DNA from 3 places in the Oceanobacillus sp. CF4.6 genome. Region 2 is predicted to be linked to each of the others. Evidence: riboswitches for the same ligand, from Rfam matches in the RefSeq annotation. Region 2 holds a riboswitch; each other region holds the start of a gene.
The links. Region 2 has a riboswitch for S-adenosylmethionine ahead of ACHABU_RS04000 (methionine ABC transporter ATP-binding protein). Riboswitches for the same ligand answer to the same signal wherever they lie in the genome.
Positions count from the first base shown of each region.

Region 1: linked by a shared signal. The riboswitch ahead of ACHABU_RS02885 (S-adenosylmethionine synthetase N-terminal domain-containing protein) and the one ahead of ACHABU_RS04000 (methionine ABC transporter ATP-binding protein) in region 2 are both predicted to bind S-adenosylmethionine.
Region 3: linked by a shared signal. The riboswitch ahead of ACHABU_RS09815 (methionine biosynthesis PLP-dependent protein) and the one ahead of ACHABU_RS04000 (methionine ABC transporter ATP-binding protein) in region 2 are both predicted to bind S-adenosylmethionine.

Region 1 covers NZ_JBIMEX010000001.1:540,866-548,504, reverse strand. The annotation lists gene ACHABU_RS02925 (aminotransferase) at 1-236, opposite strand, end outside; gene ACHABU_RS02920 (Lrp/AsnC family transcriptional regulator) at 233-736, opposite strand; gene ACHABU_RS02915 (AEC family transporter) at 1,073-1,984, shown strand; gene ACHABU_RS02910 (DinB family protein) at 2,055-2,528, opposite strand; gene trhA (PAQR family membrane homeostasis protein TrhA) at 2,795-3,436, shown strand; gene ACHABU_RS02900 (serine/threonine protein kinase) at 3,579-4,256, shown strand; partial or broken gene ACHABU_RS02895 (multicopper oxidase domain-containing protein) at 4,309-4,419, opposite strand; gene ACHABU_RS02890 (potassium/proton antiporter) at 4,606-6,060, shown strand; SAM riboswitch class I at 6,221-6,342, shown strand; gene ACHABU_RS02885 (S-adenosylmethionine synthetase N-terminal domain-containing protein) at 6,436-6,693, shown strand; gene ACHABU_RS02880 (hypothetical protein) at 6,687-6,842, shown strand; gene ACHABU_RS02875 (aminotransferase class I/II-fold pyridoxal phosphate-dependent enzyme) at 6,839-7,639, shown strand, end outside.
Region 2 covers NZ_JBIMEX010000002.1:74,423-82,061, forward strand. The annotation lists gene sufC (Fe-S cluster assembly ATPase SufC) at 1-96, opposite strand, end outside; gene ACHABU_RS03985 (hypothetical protein) at 376-516, opposite strand; gene ACHABU_RS03990 (MetQ/NlpA family ABC transporter substrate-binding protein) at 761-1,618, opposite strand; gene ACHABU_RS03995 (methionine ABC transporter permease) at 1,681-2,349, opposite strand; gene ACHABU_RS04000 (methionine ABC transporter ATP-binding protein) at 2,339-3,373, opposite strand; SAM riboswitch class I at 3,468-3,575, opposite strand; gene ACHABU_RS04005 (thioredoxin family protein) at 3,667-3,981, opposite strand; gene ACHABU_RS04010 (toprim domain-containing protein) at 4,006-4,362, opposite strand; gene gcvH (glycine cleavage system protein GcvH) at 4,471-4,851, opposite strand; gene ACHABU_RS04020 (arsenate reductase family protein) at 4,925-5,281, opposite strand; gene ACHABU_RS04025 (acyl-CoA dehydrogenase family protein) at 5,792-7,576, opposite strand.
Region 3 covers NZ_JBIMEX010000005.1:78,899-86,537, reverse strand. The annotation lists gene metC (cystathionine beta-lyase) at 1-1,032, opposite strand, end outside; gene ACHABU_RS09815 (methionine biosynthesis PLP-dependent protein) at 1,046-2,149, opposite strand; SAM riboswitch class I at 2,218-2,329, opposite strand; gene ACHABU_RS09810 (manganese catalase family protein) at 2,555-3,415, shown strand; gene ACHABU_RS09805 (LLM class flavin-dependent oxidoreductase) at 3,768-4,757, shown strand; gene ACHABU_RS09800 (DNA topoisomerase) at 4,936-7,098, shown strand; gene ACHABU_RS09795 (hypothetical protein) at 7,250-7,639, shown strand, end outside.

The DNA.
Region 1 (7,639 bases), on a different contig from region 2:
CTGATTTCTTGACGGAGCTCAAGCAAGCCAGCGTTGGCTGTATATGACGTGTAGCCGTCCTGTAACGCTTCAATGGCAACTTCGCGAATATTCCAAGGCGTTATAAAATCCGGTTCGCCGACACCTAAGGAAATAACACCTTCCATACTTGCCGCTACATCAAAGAATTTTCGAATGCCGGAGGGTTCTAAATCCATTGCTTTTTTGGAAAGATAATTTTGATGATTTAGGCTCATGGAGAAATCACCATTCTACGGTCTTTGTCATCATTTCCTTCAACAATAACACCATCATGTTTGTATTTTTTCAACATAAAGTGAGTTGTTGTAGAGACCACGTTTTCGATCGTAGCCAGTTTTTTGGATACGAACAATGCAATTTCTTTCATGGTTTTTCCTTCGACAGTTACAGATAAATCATATGTACCAGACATGAGATACAGAGAAGTAACTTCCGGATTACGGTAAATCTGTTCCGCCACCTCGTTAAAACCAACGCTTCGTTGCGGTGTCACTTTTACATCAATCATTGCCACAATCATTTCTTTACCCTCAATTTTATTCCAGTCAATAAGGGTTGGATAGCTTACAATAATCTTTTCATTCTCTAATTTCTTAACAATCTTTTGTACGTTTTCCTCCGTCATCGCCAACTGCATGGCAATGGATTTGGAAGATAGGCTATGATTTTCTTCCAGTATGCCTAATATATTCAATTCTTCATTTGTTAGTTTCATAAGAATCCTCCTTCCAAAAGTGTCAAAATTCAATAATTTAGTTATTCAACTGTAATTTAAAAATTATAACACTTTTGAGTGATAATCTACAATAAATTATGCAAATGGTCAAATTGGTAAACACACGATCCGATAATTTAAAAAAGTGAAGAACATCAAGCACGAGTAATGCTCCTATCAGGAAACCTGAAATCACTATTAAATGTGAGAAGGAGGGTGGTTAAAGTAGCCCCGTGCGCGTTTTTCGACAATCTTCAGCATATTTCGGGAAGTGACAGGCACTGTATGTTATATTAATTTAGTAATCTGATGAGTTGTAGTTGGGAGTAATGTGTGGTGTCTGGTTTTAATGATCAATTTCTTTATTCTATCTTTATTATTGCATTGGGATATATTCTGAAGCGGTCGAACATTATTAAAGAAGATGATGGGGAAGGTTTGTCCAGAATTATTTTTAATCTGACGCTCCCAGCTCTGATCCTCGTTACATTTAATGATATTACTATCGAGTATTCTTTGTTTATGCTTATTCTTATCGCCTTTGTTTATGGTTTGTTTTCAGCAGTATTAGGAATTTTAATTTTTAGAAACCAATCAAGGAATGCATTGGGTATGCTCTCCATGATGGTGCCCGGATTTAATATTGGGCTCTTTGCCTATCCATTAGTGGAAGGCATCTGGGGAAGGGAAGGTATCCAACATTTCGGCATGTTTGATGTAGGTAACTCCTTTATCGTATTTGGTGTATGTTACTTTATTGGTAGTTATTATGCAGGGGAAGGGGCTCGTTTGGATGTAAAAACGATGTTCCTTAAGATGACCAAGTCGATTCCACTGATGACCTACATCATCGTTCTTATCTTAAATTTAATAGGCTTAAAACTACCAACGCTGATGATTGAAACTGCAGATATTATTTCATTGGCCAATATGCCACTATCGCTATTATTGCTTGGTATTTATTTGAATTTTACGTTTGATAGGAAATACATAAAACTGATTTTTAAATACATGGCAGTAAAATATGTCGTTGGTATCGTTGTTGGGGTTGGATTATTTATCCTCTTGCCGTTCGATGATATGTTTAAATACACCGTGTTAATTGGTCTGATCCTGCCAACGTCCATGTCTGTACTGCCATATGCTGTCGAGTTCAATTATGATAAACGTTTCGTCGGTACCGTATCCAATATAACGATTATTACAAGCTTTATCCTCATCTGGATTATCGCAAACTTTGTCATCTAATTTGGCTTCCGATTTAAATTAACAGGTGGGACAATGAGTAACTTAACTTTCCATTGTCCCACCTGTTTTTTTAGTTTGATTTTGCTAAACGGTAGATGCTTTTAATCGTTTCCATGTGCATGGCTTCATGGTAGAAGCTGAATAGGAAAGTTTCTCCGAGTGTGTTGAAGGTTAGACCTCGACTATTTGTGAAGGCAGTTGTGAGTTTTTCCTCCAAACGGCCTGTAAGAAATTCCTCTACTCTCGATTGTTGTTCTGTCAAAATGGAAGCAATTTCTGAAAGCGAAGGGGGAGCAATCTGCCAATCTGCAGGCTTGGTTCCAGGACTGAATAATTCTTTATACTCTATTGGCAGACCGGATTCTTCCCCAACTACTCCGTAGACAAGATTTTCCTGTACATAAGCAATATGACCGAAATTCCATTTTATATTGTTGTTATACCCTTTTGGGATAACCTCAGAAGTATCTTCTGGTATCCGTTTGATTGATTTTTCCGTAATTCCTCGAACTTTACGCATATGATGAAAAATAGTTTGTTCCAAAAGAAATTCCTCCTTTCCTTCTATATATTATTATTCTAGAGAAGTGAGCTTTTTCCTTCTTCTTTTATGTTTATTTTCTTTTTAACTTAACTTTTTTCGTGTGGAATGGACAAAAAGGGTTGGCAGAATTAGGATAGTTGGAGAAAACAGTGATCAAGTAATAACAGCGGTCTAGATAAATTAGACACTTCAATTTCATATCGTCTTATACTTCCTGTTATAATAAGGTACTATAGTTGAAAATTACAACGTAAGGGATGATTGGTTTGGCAGAAACACATGTATTCTCCAAGGGTGAGGAAATTGCGAATGCAGTTACTCATGGAATTGGAGCGGTTTTAAGTCTTGTTGGGTTAGTTGTATTAATTGTTGCTTCGTCACTCCATGGTACAGCTTGGCATATTGTCAGCTTTACAATCTTTGGGGCGACAATGTTTATCTTGTATATATCATCGACAATGGTTCATGCATTGAACCACGGTAAGGCCAAGGATTTATTTGAAATTTTTGACCATTCCTCGATCTATCTGTTTATTGCTGGAACGTACACGCCATTTACGTTTATTGTCATCCAAGGTCCCGTTGGCTGGACAATGTTTGGAGTAATCTGGGGACTTGCAATTGGAGGAATTGTCTTTAAAGCATTTTTCGTAAAAAAATATTTGTTTACCTCAACTATTCTGTACGTCGTCATGGGTTGGATCATCACCCTCGGGTGGAGTCAAATTGTTGAAAATTTACATCCGAATGGCGTCGTTTTACTCGTCATTGGTGGACTTTGCTACACTGTCGGCGCTGTCTTTTATGTTTGGCGGGGGTTTAAATACCACCATTTGGTTTGGCATATCTTTGTACTAGCAGGAACAACCACACACTATTTCTGTGTATTGCTGTATTTATTACCATAGTACGAAGAAATTCAGGAATACTGCTATGTGCACCTGCATGATGCACATAGCAGTATTCTTTTATTCTTTCAGAAATTGTATAGAAACGATTAAATTAAATATACATAAAATACATCATACATTTTAAAAAAGGGGAAACACGATGGAAAACAACTGGGAAACAGCATCTCCATATCTATCCAAAATCAGAATTACTTCTAATCCAAACAATCAACCTGTAACCATACATGGAGATTCAGACGGGTTAAAATGTATAGGCGTTGGAACTGACGCAGCCGTTTTTCAATGTCTTTATGTTCCGTCCTACGCATTTAAAATCTATGCAGAAGATAAAGTTTCTAAAATTAATATTGAAGAAGAAGTTTATCACACTTTAGGAGAGTCACCATTCTTTTCAACGTGCTTTGCTTCAACGGAAAACTATCTTGTGTTGAGTTTTGAAGAAGGACCGACACTTTTTGATTGTCTGTTACAAGGAATACACATTCCAGAAAGCGTAATTCTGGACGTGGAGGATGCACGACAATATATACGTGAGCAGGGGCTAAACCCACGTGATATCCATTTAAAAAATATATTAATGCAAAACGGGAGAGCAAAGATTATTGACGTTTCTGAATACATTCAACCAGGGAATGATTTTCGATTTGAACATTTAAAAAAGGCATACGAAGATCACTATCATCGAATGGATAGCAAACCGGTTCCATTTTGGTTATTGGAAACGATTCGTAAATGGTATAATCAGCAGCAAAAATATTTTTCGACGTATGAGGAATTTATGCAATTTGTTATCAAGCACACAACGTTTAAAAAGTAATGTAGCTATAACAAAACTGCTGAACTTACAATTTGTAAATTCAGCAGTTTTGTTATTTTTTCGGGTCTGTAACGGTAAACGGGCGCATCATATCATAATCTTCATGTTCAAGAGTATGGCAATGCCACACGTAGTCACCGGGTGAGAAATAACGAATTATTCTATAGTAAAGACTAGGCAGTGAAAAGGGTTAAAACTAGATATTTGTGTTAAAATTTAATAGAGAATCATTTAAAGGTTTCAGGTTAAACGAATAAATTCGAAAATTTATTTAAATAGTAGATTCACTTTTCACCTTTTTACAATAGATAGATAGCTATAAGTTTATGTGATGGAAGGATTGTTCTGGATGGAAATCATAGGGGGATTATTATTCTTACTCTCAGCCATGCTAATCATTGGTGTATTAACGACGAAATTCTCTTCTCGATTAGGAGTGCCTTCACTTATTCTTTTCCTAATTGTTGGTATGATACTTAACAGATTTATATATTTTGAGGAAGTTCGGCTAACCCAATTTATTGGTATATTGGCATTAATCATTATTCTATTCGATGGTGGTACCCAAACAAAATGGGGAAGAATGCGGCCAATCCTTGTTCCTGCTACTTCTCTGGCAACACTGGGAGTCTTCATTACGACGATTGTAACTGGTGTAGCAGCTATGTATATTTTGGATTTTTCATTATTGGAGGGACTTCTTTTAGGTGCGATTGTTGGATCAACGGACGCAGCAGCCGTATTTTCGGTATTAGGAAATAAAAACTTTAATAAGCGACTGACATCTACATTGGAGGCGGAGTCTGGTTCGAATGATCCGATGGCTGTATTTCTTACCGTTATGTTAATTGAAATGATTCAAATCCCCGACATGTCGATCTGGTCTGCAGTCGGAGGCTTTTTCTTGCAAATGGGTCTTGGCCTTGGGTTAGGACTACTGCTTGGTAAAATCACTGTTGTTGTTATAAATAATATAAAACTGGATATTTCCGGCTTATACCCTGTACTTGCAATGGGATCTGCTGTTTTTACGTATGCATTAACCGATTTCCTTGGAGGTAGCGGTTTACTCGCAGTTTATGTCATGGCCGTATTTGTTGGTAACAGCGATTTAACACACCGATTTTCTATTTTAAGGTTTAATGAAGGTTTTGCCTGGATGATGCAAATTGTGATGTTTACCTTGCTTGGACTGCTTGTTTTTCCGGAACAACTAACAGCCGTATTTTGGGAAGGGATTCTGATTGCCATTATTTTAATGTTTGTTGCACGTCCGATTGCTGTTTTTGTCAGTATGCTGTTTATGAAATACGATGTAAAACAAAAATTATTTATTTCATGGGCAGGTTTAAAAGGTGCCGTTCCGATTGTGTTGGCTACCTATCCGATTTTATCGGGTCTGGAAAATAGTAATCTGATATTTAACACCGTATTTTTCGTTGTATTAATTTCTGCCTTAGTTCAAGGAAGCACTTTATCCTGGCTTGCTGAAAAGCTAGGTTTAACGGAAGAAGAAGAGGATGGAAATGCAAGCATTGAATTAATCAATTTGGGGAATACGGACTCGGAAATTATGAAGGTAACCATACCAAAACGTTCCCCGGCAATTGGTACGTCATTAATCGATTTGGAATTACCCGATGCGACATTAATCATTGGGATTACTCGGAATAAAAAATTATTGACGCCAACAGGTACGTCGATCATTGAAAAAGGGGACACGCTGTTCGTCTTGAGTGATAAAGAAAACAGGAAAAAAGCAAAAATAGCATTATTGGGAAAGCAAAAACACCAGGAAGTTTAATTGATCGTTATGTCCTATAATCGCTTCTGATTATAGGACATCGTTGTCATGTGGGAAAATTGGTTTCAGCAACAGTTAGAATCTAGGAATTCCATACAAAAAAATCAATTGACATGATATTTATTATCGATTAGTATTATTCTCAGCACGAATAAAGTCTATCTTATTAATAGCCGTTGAGACGAGGGGTCAAAGATACGGTGGCAAACCAATCTGTTTTAAACAATCAGATCATGGGGCCCAACCTGAGCACAAAATTTTGCATTTTGTGAACAATAAGAGGATAAGCAGCTGATATTAATCGAAGCTTTCCTTAGGTTGTAGGAGAGCTTTTTTGTATGCCTAAAATTATTTTTTTTGTTAGGAGGGTTAATGTTGGCAGAGAAAATTTTATTTAACTTAGAGTCTGTATCTGAAAGACATCCCGATAAAAACGCAGATCAGATTTCGGCTGTAGTACTGGACGCAGCGCTTGAGCAGGATTCCTTTTCTAGGGTAGCCTGTGAAGTGTTTGACACGACAAATACGGTTATTATAGGTGGGGAAATTACCACTATAGCCTTCATAGATATCGAAAAAATTGCAAGAGATACATTCATTGAAATAGGGTACACGGTATCATCAACATGTTGAACTTACGTAAGCTGCAAGATAAACAATTAGCCGTATATGGACACTTTGGCAGAAGCAATCACCACGTCTCGTGGGAAAGAATAGATAAAGTAGAAGAGCTAAAACAAGCATTATCAATCTATGATTTTGCAGGAGTTGGACAATCATGATGAACGACTTGCAAGAGCGTGTAACGAAAAGTATTTCATTGGTTGATCAGGATAAGATGCCCTTGTTTGAAGCTTTAGTGCACTATGCAAAGCAAGAAGTAACCCCATTTGATGTACCAGGTCATAAAATGGGTGCGCAAATGAATCCGTTAAAGATGGCACTTGGGGAAACGACGATGCGGATGGATGTTAATTCCATGAAAGAGCTTGATTTATTAAGTCATCCCCAATCTGTCATTAAAGAAGCACAAGAATTGGCTGCCGATGCGTTCGGCGCCGATCATGCATACTTTCTCGTGAATGGAACAACGATTGGCATTCATGCCATGATTATGGCAGCCTGTAAGCCGGGAGATACATTACTCGTACCCCGAAATTGCCATAAATCCGTCATGGATGGGATTATTTTAAGTGGAGTGAAACCAGTATTTATTCAGCCGGAAGTTGATTACCACTTTGGAATTTCCCACGGTATTTCGATTTCCAATGTAAGAAAAGCCATCGAAGAGCATCCAGAAGCAGGGACGTTACTGGTTACCTACCCGACTTATTTCGGATCGATGAGCGATTTGGCAACAATTTGCACGATTGCCCATGACCGGGATATGACGGTCATTGTCGATAGTGCGCACGGTGCCCATCTTGGCTTTATGTCGGAGGAGATGATCGATCCTATCTCTGCTGGGGCAGATGTTGTAACGGTAAGCATGCATAAGACTGGTGGCTCCTTAACACAAAGTTCAATCCTTCTCCTTAACAATAATAGAATCGCCTCTCAACAGATTCAAAAAGCACTG
Region 2 (7,639 bases):
TTCTCCACCTTTTATCGTAAGGTTTACACCTTTTAATATCTCTTTGTCTTCAATGGATACATGAAGATTTTTAACTTCTAAAACTGATCCTGACATAAAACATACCTCCAAATACTGTATTTTCTAGTAATCAAATGAATTTACATCCATTCTCAATTTAGTCTCATTCCAATCTTAAAGCATTTCAAATTAATAATCAACTCTTTTAGATTAGCAGAAAATCGAGGATTTCTTCACTTTTGATATACTCTCTAATTGAAAATAGAGAATGCTAATTAATGTGTTCCTTACTATTCTTTCCTGTTACCTTTTTTCTATCGTATTAAAAAAATACTGATGCTCCTATGAGGAACATCAGTATTGTATTTCATGTATTTATTTAGGGAGTTGACCATCCATATTAGAGGATAATTGTTTTGCCTCTTTGTATTCTTCATCGCGTTGGCGTTCAACCTCAATACGTTTATCAAGCTTTCTTCCGTATTCCTCATAGTTGACATGTCGTGATTGAGTCATTCCTTTTTGCATTTCAGAAGTATACTTTAAGTCTATTCCACTATTAATAGTGAACCATCCCTTTCAAGTTTTTAACTACATTAATGTTACCACAAAGACGATTCCCTTAACAAAGCGGATATAAACCCCTTTTCAAGGAAATAGACCGATATTTGGTTAAACCATAACTCCAAATAGATTGTTTACATAAAATACGGATAAATAACTAACATTTCCTCTGGAATCCTCATTATTCAGTTTTCAATTAATTCTCTCCACCTACAGGAACTACGGCACCCTTGTAGTTTTCGATAATAAAGTTTTGAATTTCTTCTGATTGAAGTACTTCAATCAATGTATTTAAAGCTTCATTATCTTTATCTTCAGATTTGGCAGCAATAATATTTACATATTCTGATTCTTCGCCTTCAATGAATAATGCATCATCAAGTGGACTTAAACCAGACTCTATTGCATAGTTTGTATTAATGACAACAAGTGCTTCTTCTTCCGAATTGTAATATTCAGGTAAGAAAGCTGGATCGTAGTCAGGAGAGAAACTTAAATTTTTAGGGTTTTCTGCAATGTCTTCCATGGTTGCTTCTGATTTCTCGACACCTTCGTCAAGTGTAAGTAATCCTTCAGCTTCAAACAAGGATAGAATTCTGCCATGGTCAGACACAGAGTTACTCAAAATTACTTCTGTACCGTCTGGAATCTCGTCAATACTTGTTATGCTTTGTGAATATACACCCATTGGTTCAACATGTATGCCACCAATCGATTCAATTTCATAACCAGTGTCTGCAACCGTTTGGTTCAAATAAGGGAGATGCTGGAAATAGTTTGCATCGAGGTCACCACTTGCAAGGTCATCATTTGGAAATACATAATCCTGATATTCTTCAATATTTAAGGTAATTCCTTGCTCTTCAAGCAAAGGTTTTGCTTCTTCAAGAATTTCTGCATGGGGAACACTTGATGCACCTACAGTAATCTCAGTAGTTTCTTCTGTTCCTTCTTCCGTAGTTCCGTTATCGCTTCCGGTGTCAGAATCTCCTCCACCACACGCAGCCAATAGTAGTACAAATGCTAATGATAATAATGCTAGAATTTTTTTCATCTTTTTCTCTCCTTCTATGTTTTTATATATTTGAAATGGGCATCTGCCTATATACAAATCAATTATCTTTTATCCACTTTATTAGTAATAAAGTCCCCAATAAATTGGAAAATAAATACGATAATAACAATTATAATTGTACAAAGAAATACAACATCAAAGTCTCTTCGCTGGAATCCAAAGTAATAGGCGTAATTTCCAAGTCCACCGGCGCCAATGACACCGGCCATTGCAGTATAGCCGATTAAAGCAATTGCTGTAACCGTAAGTCCTGAGACAAGGGCAGGCATGGATTCTGGAATAAGTACCCGTAAAATAATGGTGCTTGTCTTTGCCCCCATTGATTTCGCCGCCTCGACAACACCTTTATCTACTTCTTTGAGAGCAATCTCAACGAGTCTCCCATAAAATGGTGCCGAACCGATAATTAGGGCAGGCAATGCTGCATTTGGTCCGCGTATGGTTCCAATCAAAAAATCAGTAAAAGGAAATAACAATAAAATCAATATAATAAAAGGAATAGCCCGAAATATATTTACAAATGCTGCTACGATTAAATTAACATAGCTATTTTGCCAAATTCCATCTTTTGTTGTCAGATAGAGAAGTAGCCCTAAGATGAGGCCTAAAATACATGTCCCAATCAATGCCAGAATTGTCATGTAGAATGTTTCATAAGTAGCTACCCAAAAATCCTCTATATCGATATTCGGAAATAAATTAGTTAGCATCTCGGATAACCTCCACTTCTACTGAGGTTTCTTCCTGAATAAAGCTTACTGCCTTATTAACTTCCTCAATTTCACCTTTCGCCTGGACAAATAATGTACCATATCCGCCAGCCTGAGTTTGTGTTATTTTCCCCTGCAATATATTCAGATCGATATCAAACTTTTTCGCCAATTCACTGATGAGGGCTTGATTTGTAGTTTCCCCAAGAAAATGCAAGCGTAGAATTTTCCCCTCGTTACTATACGTATCGATAATATTCGATATATCATCATCTTCACTACTGGATCCCATAATTTGTTCCACAAACTTCTTTGTAACTGGCATTTTCGGATGTGTGAATACCTCTAGCACTTGCCCTTGTTCCACGACTTTCCCTTGCTCCATGACAGCAACCTGATTACAGATTTTACGAATAACATGCATTTCGTGAGTAATTAAAATGATTGTCAAACCAAGCTTCTTATTAATATCCATCAATAAGTTTAAAATGGAGTTGGTCGTTTCGGGATCTAATGCAGATGTTGCTTCATCACACAGCAATACTTTCGGATTGTTTGCAAGTGCACGCGCAATACCAACACGTTGTTTCTGTCCACCACTTAACTGGGATGGATATGCCTTTTCACGTCCACTAAGCCCGACGAGATCAATTAGCTCTTGCACCCGCAAAGAACGTTCCGCTTTGGATGCGCCTGCTATTTCCAATGGAAAGGCAATATTATCTTCAACTGTTTTTGACCAAAGCAGATTAAAGTGTTGGAAAATCATACCCATTTCCTGGCGTGCAAGCCGTAGCTGTTTCGTATTCAAAGCCGTAATCTCCTGGTTGTCGATGATAACTTTACCTGCAGTTGGTTCTTCCAGTCGGTTTAGCAGGCGTACAAACGTACTTTTACCAGCACCACTATATCCGATTACGCCATAGATTTCGCCTTCTTTTATATGAAGGGTCAAATCGTCAACAGCTGTTATATTTTTCTTATTTAGAGCAAAGATTTTACTTAAACCCTCAATTGAAATCACTATTTATCCTCCTAATGATTCACATTTAATCAACAAAAAACGTCCATCTGCTCGAGAACAGAAAGACGTAATAGTTTACATAAAGTCTCACGTTCTCTCATCTGTCAAAGTACTACTTTGCAGGAATTGGCACCTTTCAAATTTAAATTTGAAGGTTGCCGCGGGTTCAAAGGGCCAGTCCCTCCACCGCTCAAGATAAGAGATAGAAAATATTAAGTTTTGAATCAGTGAGACTATAGTAGCACGGTGAAATATTCATGTCAATATTAAATTTTTGTATCTTTCTATTATCCTTAGCTTTTCGCAAACAACTCAGGCTTATACTTTATTAAATAACTATAGATATTGCCTGTCGAATGGAAGGCATAGATTTTCTCCTTTATTTGGCTGTCTTCCTTAATTAACAGGCATGGGACACTTTCTATTTTATTCTCAATCATAAATTCCGGGTTCAAAGACGCATTCATTTCATAAAATATGTTTTCCTGATGAACCGCTTCAATTTTTTCAAGCATTGCACGTGCAACACTGCATGTTCCACAAAATGGAGTATAAATATAGAGCAACATTCGGTCTTGTTTATGCGTTTCTTCTGTAATAGTTTTCACCTTTTACCACCTTATACCTTTGCACTAAAATAAAAATATGGGATGGACGGAAAAATGTTTGCTGAGTAAAGCACTCGCAAGAATCTTCTCAGGTGTTGCAGCTACTTCGCGGTATTCACTGCTAACATAAATGTGTTCCGCATGTGGAAGTTCGCGAGCAAGTTGTTTCCGTAATTTCATCCCCGACTTATCCTCATCTACCAGTATAAAAACATCCTTCTCATCCAGTTCATATGTTTCCAGTAATTCATCAAATTTCTCCACACCAAGTGTACCATTCGTACAAATAATCGTAACATTGTCGTTGATAATCTTCGCAATCTGCCGTTTGTCTGTCAGCCCTTCGACAATAATTACTTTCTCTGGTTCAGTAGTTATCATCACATAGCACTCCTTATGCAAGCAAGAAAGATGCTTATTTACATCCATTATATGATAAAACTAAGGCTGACTATACACAATTGTGTGCTTTAGTCAGCCTACGGAGCATTATTCTTCGGTTAATTCTTTGTATTGATCAGGTGTAAGTAGTTCATCAAGCTCAGATTCATTAGACGGTTCCACTACAACCATCCATGCTTTCTCGTATGGTGATTCGTTTACAAACTCTGGGCTGTCATCCAACTCTTCATTTACTTCAACTACTTTGCCACTTATTGGAGCATACAATTCAGAAACTGTCTTAACAGATTCAACACTACCAAAGGGCTCATCTACGGTTAGCTCATCACCAACTTCAGGTAATTCCACAAAAACGATATCGCCAAGTTCATCCTGAGCAAATGCCGTAATACCGATTCGTACATTTCCATTCTCTTTTTTAATCCATTCGTGTTCTTTTGAATACAATAATTCCTCTGGTAAGCTCATTCTTATCCCTCCAATAATTAATTCCAATCTAACTATACAATTTAATGCTCTCTTTTTCTAGTCCCTGTTATACTTATTTCCAATTTTCCTGGAATGTTTCTTCTTTGAAACCGACTGTAACAATCTCGCCATCTGTTACAATGGGCCGCTTAATCAGCATTCCATCAGATGCCAATATTTCCGCCATTTCTTCCGTGCTTGCATCCTTGATTTTATCTTTGATACTTAACTCGCGGTACTTCTTCCCACTCGTATTAAAAAATTTCTTTGCCGGAAGATCACTTTTCTCCATCAGATTCATTATTTCTTCTTTTGACGGACTCTCTTCCACAATATGTACACTTGTATAATCGACATTATTAGTTTCAAACCATTTCTTCGCATTCTTGCATGTTCCACAATTTGGATACCAATAAAATGTTAATGCCACCCGATAACCCCCTCATACCACTAAATTGAATTTCATTATATCAAACCCAATGTGCATTAATCCATTATAAGTGCTTTTAGTTAAGCTTCTTTTCGTAATGTTTGCTGATTTATAATCTTCGTAGTTAAGATAAAATACGAAGTAACTACTAGCTGATATCCAAAATCGTGTGCTTCCATCGCCGTCCGGGATCGCTCTGGTGAAGTTGTTGATGCTATGTCAGCTACCCGCGAATGTAGTAATAGTCAGCAACCCTTCTAACTAGCTCTGGGAAATACACGTAGACTTCTGCGGGAGGAAAGGCATAGGTGAGACTCTGAAATGCGTCAGCATGAAGAGGCTCACCAGCCGCCCGCGAAAAGAGAAGTGTATTTCCCAGAGCGGTCGCCGAAGTTCCTGCATACTGATAGAAAACCAGCAGTTACGTCGCACTTTATAGATTTGCCGCAAAAGAACAGCCTTTGTTAAAAAGCAAAAGTCTCTACTAGAACCGCAGAGACTTTCTCATCATTATAAAACGTATTTTTCTTCTTTAATAATTTCTGCTGCAATTTCACGTTTTTTAATTACAACATTTATTGGTGTGTGACGAGTCAATTTACGTAAGGATGACAGCATCGTACGGAGTGTGTCCCCTTCTTCAACCGTTATCAATGTTTCTTTTGCATTCGCTTCAATACGATTGAATGCTTCCTGAACATACACTTGTGTATATAGCAACTTGATATTATTTTTATCTTCTCCGTTTTTACTGATTGCTTTTTCTGTACGAAGGATTGCTGACTCCATATTGTAAACTTCTGCTGTCATATCAGCTAAATTCACAAGAATCTCTTGCTCTCTTTCCAGGTTTTTGCCATATTTTTGTGCAGCAAGGCCCGCTCCAAGGAGAACCATTTTCTTAGCGTTACGCAATAAATATTTCTCTTGTTCCAATGCTTCTGTACCGACTTCTTCGGGCATCATCATCATTAATTCCTCTTGGAGACCTTGTGCTTTTTGCAGCAATGGTAATTCACCTTTCAATGCTTTCTTCAAAAGGGTACCAGGCACAAGCAGGCGGTTGATTTCATTTGTCCCTTCAAAAATACGGTTGATTCTAGAATCACGGTAGATTCGTTCCACTTCATATTCCTGCATAAAGCCATATCCACCGTGCATTTGTACAGCTTCGTCCGCAGTGTAATCAAGTAATTCAGATGCCATAAATTTGTTCATGGAACATTCAATTGCATACTCAGCAATTGCACGAGCTACTTCACGTCCATCCTTTAACTGTTCGTCAGTCAATGCACCCATACGTTGTTCAAATAGGCCTACCGTACGATAAACAGCACTTTCATTTGCATAGATTCCAGCAGCCATTGTCGCAAGTTTTTCCTGTGTTAATGAAAAACTTGAAATTGGCGTATTGAACTGTTTGCGCGCATTCACATATTTAACAGCTAATTCTAGCGCACGTTTCGATCCACCTACACCACCAACTGCCAGTTTATACCGTCCTACGTTAAGGATATTAAATGCAATTACATGCCCACGACCCTTTTCTCCAAGTAGGTTCTCTACAGGAACTTCAACGTCCTCTAAAATCAATGTACGGGTTGAGGAACTCTTAATTCCCATTTTCTTTTCTTCAGCTCCTGTTGAAACGCCTGGAAATTCACGTTCTACAATAAATGCTGAGAAATGTTCGCCATCGATTTTTGCATAGACAATAAATACATCTGCAAATGCGGAGTTTGTAATCCATTGTTTCTCACCATTTAATACATAATGTGTTCGTGCTTCATTAAGTTTTGCAGTTGTTTTTGCACTTAACGCATCAGATCCAGAGCTTGGCTCAGTCAATGCATATGCTGCTAGTAATTCACCCGTTGCCAGTTTTGGTAAGTACTTTTCCTTTTGCTTATCATTTCCAAAAAATACGATTGGCAGTGATCCGATTCCAACATGGGCACCATGAGTGATTGAAAACCCACCTGCGCGTGCAAATTTTTCAGTAATCAGTGATGAACTGATTTTATCCAATGCTAGACCACCATATTCCTCTGGCACATCGGCACCTAATAACCCCAAATCTCCTGCTTTTTTTAGAAGTTCAACAGAGTAATCAAATTCATGATTTTCAAGATGATCTACTTTAGGCAAAACTTCTCCAATTACAAAATCTTCGGTTGTTTTAGCAATCATTTTATGTTCTTCGGTAAAATCTTCAGGTGTTATGATGTCATTTCCAGTCAGATCCTCAATTAAAAACGCGCCACCTTTAAATAATTTTTCTCTTGTTTCACTCATGAAAATCTTCCTTTCTTATATAGGAATTTTATTTTAATTTCATTTATAATCCATCTTCAACAT
Region 3 (7,639 bases), on a different contig from region 2:
AGCATGAGACATTGTAGCTGGATATGATAAAATTGATTCAACTGCACCAAGACTTACAGCAAAAACTGGAATACGGACATGATCAACAAATGCTTTGGCAGCAGCCTTATTTGGCAATCGGAAAGAAAGAACGGCTCCGCTACTTGTCGATTGCTCTTTATGCAGTTCGTATCCAGGATGGGAAGGAAGACCTGGATAATAGACTTCTTCAATAAAGGAATGCTTATTGAAGTATTCAGCAATACGCCCGGCAGAATTACTGGATTGATTCAACCTAGCGCCGAGTGTCTTAATCCCTTGAAGTAAGAGATACGAATCCTGTGCACCAAGAATGGATCCAAATGAATTTTGGATAAAAGCTAATTTTTCGCCGAGTTCTTGATTTCTTGTTACTGCCAATCCAGCAATCACATCACTATGTCCGGAAAGGAACTTAGTTGCACTATGCAACACAATATCTGCACCAAGATCAAGTGGATTCTGATAAAGTGGTGTCATAAATGTATTATCAACAAAAGTCAGACAGTTATTTGCTTTAGCAACTTTTATAAGTCCTGGTAAATCAGTAATGTTCATACAAGGATTGGAAGGGGTCTCCGCATAGATCACTTTTGTATTCGGTTTGATTGCACTTGACACTTCATTAAGATCCGTTAAATCCACAAACGTATGATCGATATTAAATCGTTTTAAAACTTCTGATACAAATCGGAAAGTTCCACCATACACATCTTTTGTCACTACTACATGGTCACCAGCAGATAAGAGTAATAGTGCGGACGAGATGGCAGCCATCCCAGAAGAGAATGCCAAGCCATGTGTTCCGCCTTCGAGTTCAGCGATTTTTTCCTCGAGCGCCTGGCGGGTAGGATTTCCAGATCTGCTGTAATCGAAGGGTCCAAATTCTTCAAAACTATTTTGATGGAAAGTGGAAGAAAGATAGATAGGAACATTCACCGCCCCTGTCTGTGTTTCTCCTCTTTGTGCGCCATGAATTAATTTTGTTTCTAAATGATTATTATGTTGACTCATTTTTAACATCCTCCTATTCCAAAATTGATAGTGCTTGTTGTAAGTCCGCTTTTAAATCTTCCACATTCTCAATACCTACGGAAAAACGTAGTAGTTCGTTGCTGATGCCCCGTCTTAATCGCTCGTCTTCTGGCATATCTGCATGGGTCTGTGTGGTTGGATACGTAATAAAACTTTCGACACCACCAAGGCTTTCGGCAAAAACAATCAATTGTAGCTTCAATAAGAAAGGATCGACATATTTGCTCTTTTTTAGGCAGAATGAGAGCATGCCGCCTTTGTTGGGATAAAGAACTTTTGTAACGGCGGGGTGTTCTTTTAGATATCCAGCAATGATTCTAGCATTTTCCTCATGTCTATCCATTCGGAGGGACAATGTTTTTAAGCCCCGGATTAGCAACCAGGAATCAAATGGGGAGAGAACGGCACCATTTGCGTTATGATTCAGAGATAATTTTGCACAAATCGCTTCACCTTTAGCCACGACTAACCCTGCTAAAACATCATTGTGACCCCCAATATATTTTGTGGCACTGTGAATGACAATATCAGCACCGAGACTGATTGGCTGCTGCAAGTAAGGCGTTAAAAATGTATTGTCCACAATTAATAGTAGATCATGTTGTTTTGCCAACGTTGCATACAGGCTGATATTGATTTCCTGCATCGATGGATTTGTTGGCGTTTCGATAAATATTGCCTTCGTATTGGGTGTTATTAGTTGCTCTGTTTTTTCAATATCGTCAAATGTATCATAGGTTGTTTTAATATCATAGATATCTGCATATTGTTCCAGCATACGGTATGTTCCACCATATAAATCCTCGGGTGCAATTAAATGGTCACCAGACCGGAAAAGGGAGAGGACTAATTGGATAGCTGCCATCCCGGAGCTACAGGCGTAACCTGTATCACCGGCTTCTAATTCAGCAATCCCTGCTTCCAAAATGTTACGAGTAGGATTTTTTGTTCGCGTATAGTCATAGCCAGTGGATTGTCCAAGTCCCTTATGCTGATAAGCTGTTGATAAATAAATGGGTGGATTGATTGCTCCGGTTTTCTCATCGCTTTTATTTCCTAACTGAGCTAATTTTGTTTCAATACTTTTGTTTGACATTTTTCAACCTCCAAATGTAAATAAGGGCCTTCTTCAACTAAGAAGAAGGCCCTAATATGTATGCATTCTTCTTATCTTCTAGGCAGAAATACAAACGCCTACTGGAATTAGCACCTTAACCTGCATGGTTTGGTTGCTGAGACATCAAAGGGCCAGTCCCTCCGTCTCTCTTGATAAGAGATTAAACTAATTTATGTAATTTTTCTAAATAATACTTTCAGCTTACAATATAAAATTAAAAAAAGCAAGAAGAATATAATATTTCTCCTGAATATATTGCATATATGGAAAGGTAAAGGAAAGAAGCAAGCACTTTTAGGATGCTATATGAATACCTAATAAAGAGGGTGGTTTATTGCCTATAGACTTACCAGATATGCAATTAATTTAAAGGAAGTGACTCTATTGTTTTATCATGTCAAAGAATTGCAATACCACGCAAAGCCGGAACGTCCAGATCCCGTGTTTGCTGGGAGACTGCAAGAAGTACTCGGGGGTCAATGGGGTGAGATGTCAGTAGCTATGCAATATTTATTCCAGGGTTGGAACACGCGCGGCGATGGAAAATATAAAGATTTATTGATGGATACCGGTGCAGAAGAACTTGCCCATGTGGAAATGCTTGCAACCATGATTGCAAGACTTTTGGACGGTGCTCCTGATATTGAATTGGAAGATGCTGCAAAGGATCCGATGGTGGCAGCAATTTTAGGAGGAATGAATCCACAACATGCAATTGTGTCCGGTTTAGGTGCCATGCCGGCGGATAGTATGGGGAATCGCTGGACAGCAAATTATATTATTGCAAGTGGAAACCTGCTTGCAGATTTTCGAATGAATCTGACTGCTGAATCACAAGGACGTCTTCAAGTTGCACGTCTATATGAGATGACAAATGATCGTGGTGTCAAAGATATGCTTTCCTGGTTACTTGCAAGAGATACCATGCATCAAAATCAGTGGTATGCCGCAATCAGAGAACTGGAAGAAAAAGAAAATATCGTTGTGCCGAGTACGTTCCCAAGGGAATTGGAAAAGGAGGAAGTAGCCTACACATTATTCAACTTTTCCATGGGGAATGAAAGTGCTACTGGAAGATGGGCGCACGGCCCAAGTATGGATGGCTGTGGAACGTTTAATTATGTTGAGGACCCAGTTCCATTGGCACCAGCACCGAAACTTCCCCCAGCTCCACCGTACATTTTTGATACACCATTATGGGCGTTGAGAAAGTCCGACGATCTGCCGGAACCGGATATGAAATAACATACAAAGTGGACTGTCTATTATTATAGACAGTCCACTTTCATTTTACCCCAAGGTAAGGGAAGGAGACTGTTACCAGATTAATTCTTGTTATAACTACAATCGGATGAAATCATTTGATGAGATATAATGATAGAATAATACTCCTTTAGTTCCTCTATTTAAACAATTGTACTAGTTTCCCCACAACACTGCTTGGTCTGAATAGACAAGTGAAAAAATTCACCTTACAATGAATATATTCCCATAAAAATCGACTGTTGTAGAATTATTCAAATCGTGTTTTAAAAATCCGGAAAGATCAAAAAGCATATAAAGAGTAAATTAGAATAGAAGAAAGGGATGGTTACATATGAAATTAAGTGTACTCGATCAAGCACCTGTAACGAGTGGAAATACAGCTGTAGATGCATTGAGAAAAGCAGAAGAATTGGCTATCTTGGCAGATGAGTTAGGCTATCACCGATTGTGGATGGCTGAGCACCATGGGACAGAAACTCATGTTAGCTCAGCGCCAGAAGTAACGATTGCCCGTTTGGCTGCTAAAACAAAAAGTATACGCATCGGAACTGGTGGCATTATGATGATGCATTATTCGCCTTTAAAACTAGCCGAGGTGTTCAAAACACTTAGTGCCTTTTCTCCTGGGCGGATTGATTTTGGCGTCGGTCGTGCACCGGGTGGCGATAGAGATGCTATATATGCGCTATCCGAAGGGCGTCAGCCGATGTTAAACAATATGTATGAAAAATTTGCGACAACATTAAAATTAATCAATGATGAAGTACCGGAAGATAGCTTGTACAAAATGGTTGCAACACCATCCCAAATAACCTTGCCAGAAGCATGGATGCTGGGATCAAGCGGTAACAGTGCATTAAAAACGGCACAAATGGGTGTTGGCTATTCTTTTGCGCAATTTTTTAATGGGGAGATGTCAAAAGAGATTTTAGACACATACAAGCATCATTTTCAGCCATCCGTATTTATGGAGAAACCGGAAATTAATGTGGCATACATGGTTACCACTGCTGAAACAAAAGAAGAAGCTGAATTTGAGGCGCTACCACAAGATATATCCCGATTATGGCTTTCGAAAGGGCGCATAGGACAAACATTAACACCTGAAGCCGCCGAAGACTACCCGTTGACTGAAATCGATCGAATGACCATCCAAAAAGATCGCAAATTGCATTTAGTAGGATCAGCTAAAGAAGTGGCAACACAATTACAAGAAGAACAAGCACAATACGGATTTGATGAAGCAATGATTTGCAGTATCCCGCACTCGCAGGAAAAACGATTGGAAGTTTATCGTTTATTGGCAAGGGAACTGTTTTAAATAGGAAAAAGAAAAAAGAATTGACTTAGATCAATTCTTTTTTCATCTGCGCAATGTTTATTCACACAGTGTTCCTTTGTAGCCTTAGTAAGAAATATAGGGAAATGCTATTTCAAAAACACACGCCATCGTTTATAATGAAATGAACGAACGTGTGTTTTTATTTGGAGGTTGACTTATGAAATTAATACTAGCTGAAAAACCATCCGTTGCAAAAAACATTGCAGACGCATTAAAAATTAAAACGAAAAAAGACGGCTATTTTGAAGGAAACGGCCATATTATTACATGGGCTTTCGGTCATCTCGTTGAACTTTATGATGCTAAGGATTATGACAGTAAGATGAAAAGCTGGAAAATGGATAACTTTCCTTTTATCCCATCTGATTTTAAATATAAAGTGAAGAGCAGTCCGCTAAATAGAGCAAAGTCTGATGCTGGAGCAGCCAAGCAGCTCAAAACAATTCAATCTCTAATGAAACGACAGGATGTAGATGCAATTATTTCTGCATGTGATTATGATCGAGAAGGTCAGTTAATCGGAGACAGTATTATTTACCGCGGTGGTGTGAAGCCAAAAGCTGAAGTTTATCGTCTTTTGTTAAATGAATGGACGCAAAATGAAGTTTTACATGGTTTGGAAACAATAAAACCAAATACTGCTATGAAGCCGCTTCGGGATGCTGGAATCAGCAGGCAGTGGGCCGACTGGGTGATTGGCATTAATTTAACTTCTGTAGCAACCTTAAAATATCAAAAAGGAAAAGGGAAAGCATTAAACATTGGCAGGGTCTTATTACCCACACTCAAAATAATCTATGATCGTGATAAAGAAATTGAAAATTTTAAGCCGGAAGATTATTTTAAGCTGAAAGCAACATTTCAGACCCAGAATAATCATGAATATGAAGGTACATATATGGAAGGCAAGGAGGAAAAATTTAAGAAAAGGGAAACTTTGAATGCGATTCATGATGCTATACAAAATAAGCAAGCTGAAATCATTGATAAACAGGTGGAGAAAAAGAAAGAGTTTCCTCCATTCTTATTCAACCTTTCCAATCTTCAAGGGTATATCACGAATAAATTCAGAGGCTGGACATCGGATAAAGTATTGAAAGTGGCCCAAGCGCTTTATGAAAAAAAATATATTACATATCCACGAACATCCAGTATGGCCTTGGAAGAAAGTATTGTTGGTAAAACAGCTACTGTATTAAAGACGCATTCCGAAGATTTGCCATATAGGAACGAAATAAAGTTTATAAAATCAAAAAGAGTCTTTAATAATGCAAAAGTGGAAAGCCATAGTGCCATTATTCCAACTTACTTAAAGCCAAAACGACTTTCTGCGGATGAAAATATTGTTTATACAGCAATTAAAAACCGTTTTATCATGCAATTTATGCCAATTGCCGAATATGAAGAAACGAAGCTAATCACGAAAATCGATGGAAATGATCTGCGTGGAGTTTTTGTTTCCAAAGGGAAGGTACAGCTTGTGGAGGGTTGGAAAAAAGTCGAGAAGATCCAATCCAAGGATACATTATTACCATTGGTTGAAGAGAAAGACCGTGTTCGTTTAATAGATTCCGAGGTGACTTCTCATGTTACCAAGCCGCCAAAACACCATACAGAGCAAACCTTACTACGTGTAATGGAAACATGTGGAAAAAGCTTCAAAGAAGAAGATGACAGTGAAGAATTAATGGGAAGCATTTTAACAGGGTTTAGTATAGGAACACCGGCAACAAGGGCAGAAACAATCAAGAAACTAAAAGACGTTGGTTATATTACGACAGATAGTAAAAATCTGCTATGCTCTGATCTTGGCAAGCGACTTGTTGAAACTTTCCCTGTACATGATTTGTTTGACCTGGAATTTACCGGGCGACTGGAGAAAGCATTGTCGGATATTCAAAAAGGAAAAGCAAGCAAAAAGGAATTCCTTAATCATGTTTTTCATTTTACGAATAATTCAGTAGAAACGATTAAAAATGGGGAAGCAATTATTATTAAAGAAGTAAGCTCATCTAGAGCTACTAATGAAGTATTAGGGATTTGCCCACAATGTGGTGGGAAAATAACAGACGGATATAAAAGCTTTGGTTGCAGTAATTGGAAAAAGGGCTGTAAATTTGTCATTTGGAAAAATGATAAGTTTTTAGCAACAATGAAAAAGAAACCAACCAAAACAATGGTAAAGGATTTGCTGAAGAATAATAAAACCCACGTAAGGGGACTAACAAGCAAAAACGGAAAAAAATTCAATGCTTATTTAAGCTATGAAGAGAATGCAGAAAATGACTATTACAGTTGGAAAATGGATTTCTCAAAATAATAAAGGGTATGAGCGCATGGAATATTTTTTCAAGCTTTTAGTTGCCAAATGGTGTATACTAAGAAGTAGAGGTAGCATAATTCATTAAACGGATATCTTGAAGAATTATATTTACGATGCTAATTTTCCTCGAAACAGAAGGATGATACACATGAAAAAAGTTATCGTAAGTACGAAGGAAAACCTAGTTTACGGCACACTTATATGGATCTATGCGAGTAATAAAAAAGTATATCACAGCAGTAGGTGCATTGATGGTGATGCAGCATTCAGTGATTACGATTCACATTATATGGGGAAAGTCCACGAGCTTTATCGAAATCAGGAAAAGCAACCCGCACTTTTTAACCGTATGCTTGCAAAATCAGATAGAATTTTCGGTGTTTGTTTAAATAATCGACGTCTTGATAATGGGTCAAAAGATGTAAAGGTTTTATTTTTCCCAAACTGGGAAGATGTTCAGGAATTTGCTGAAAATGATTTCCCAGTCCTTGCTGAAACTCGACAAAATAACAAAATTGAAGCAAAACAAAAGTGGATG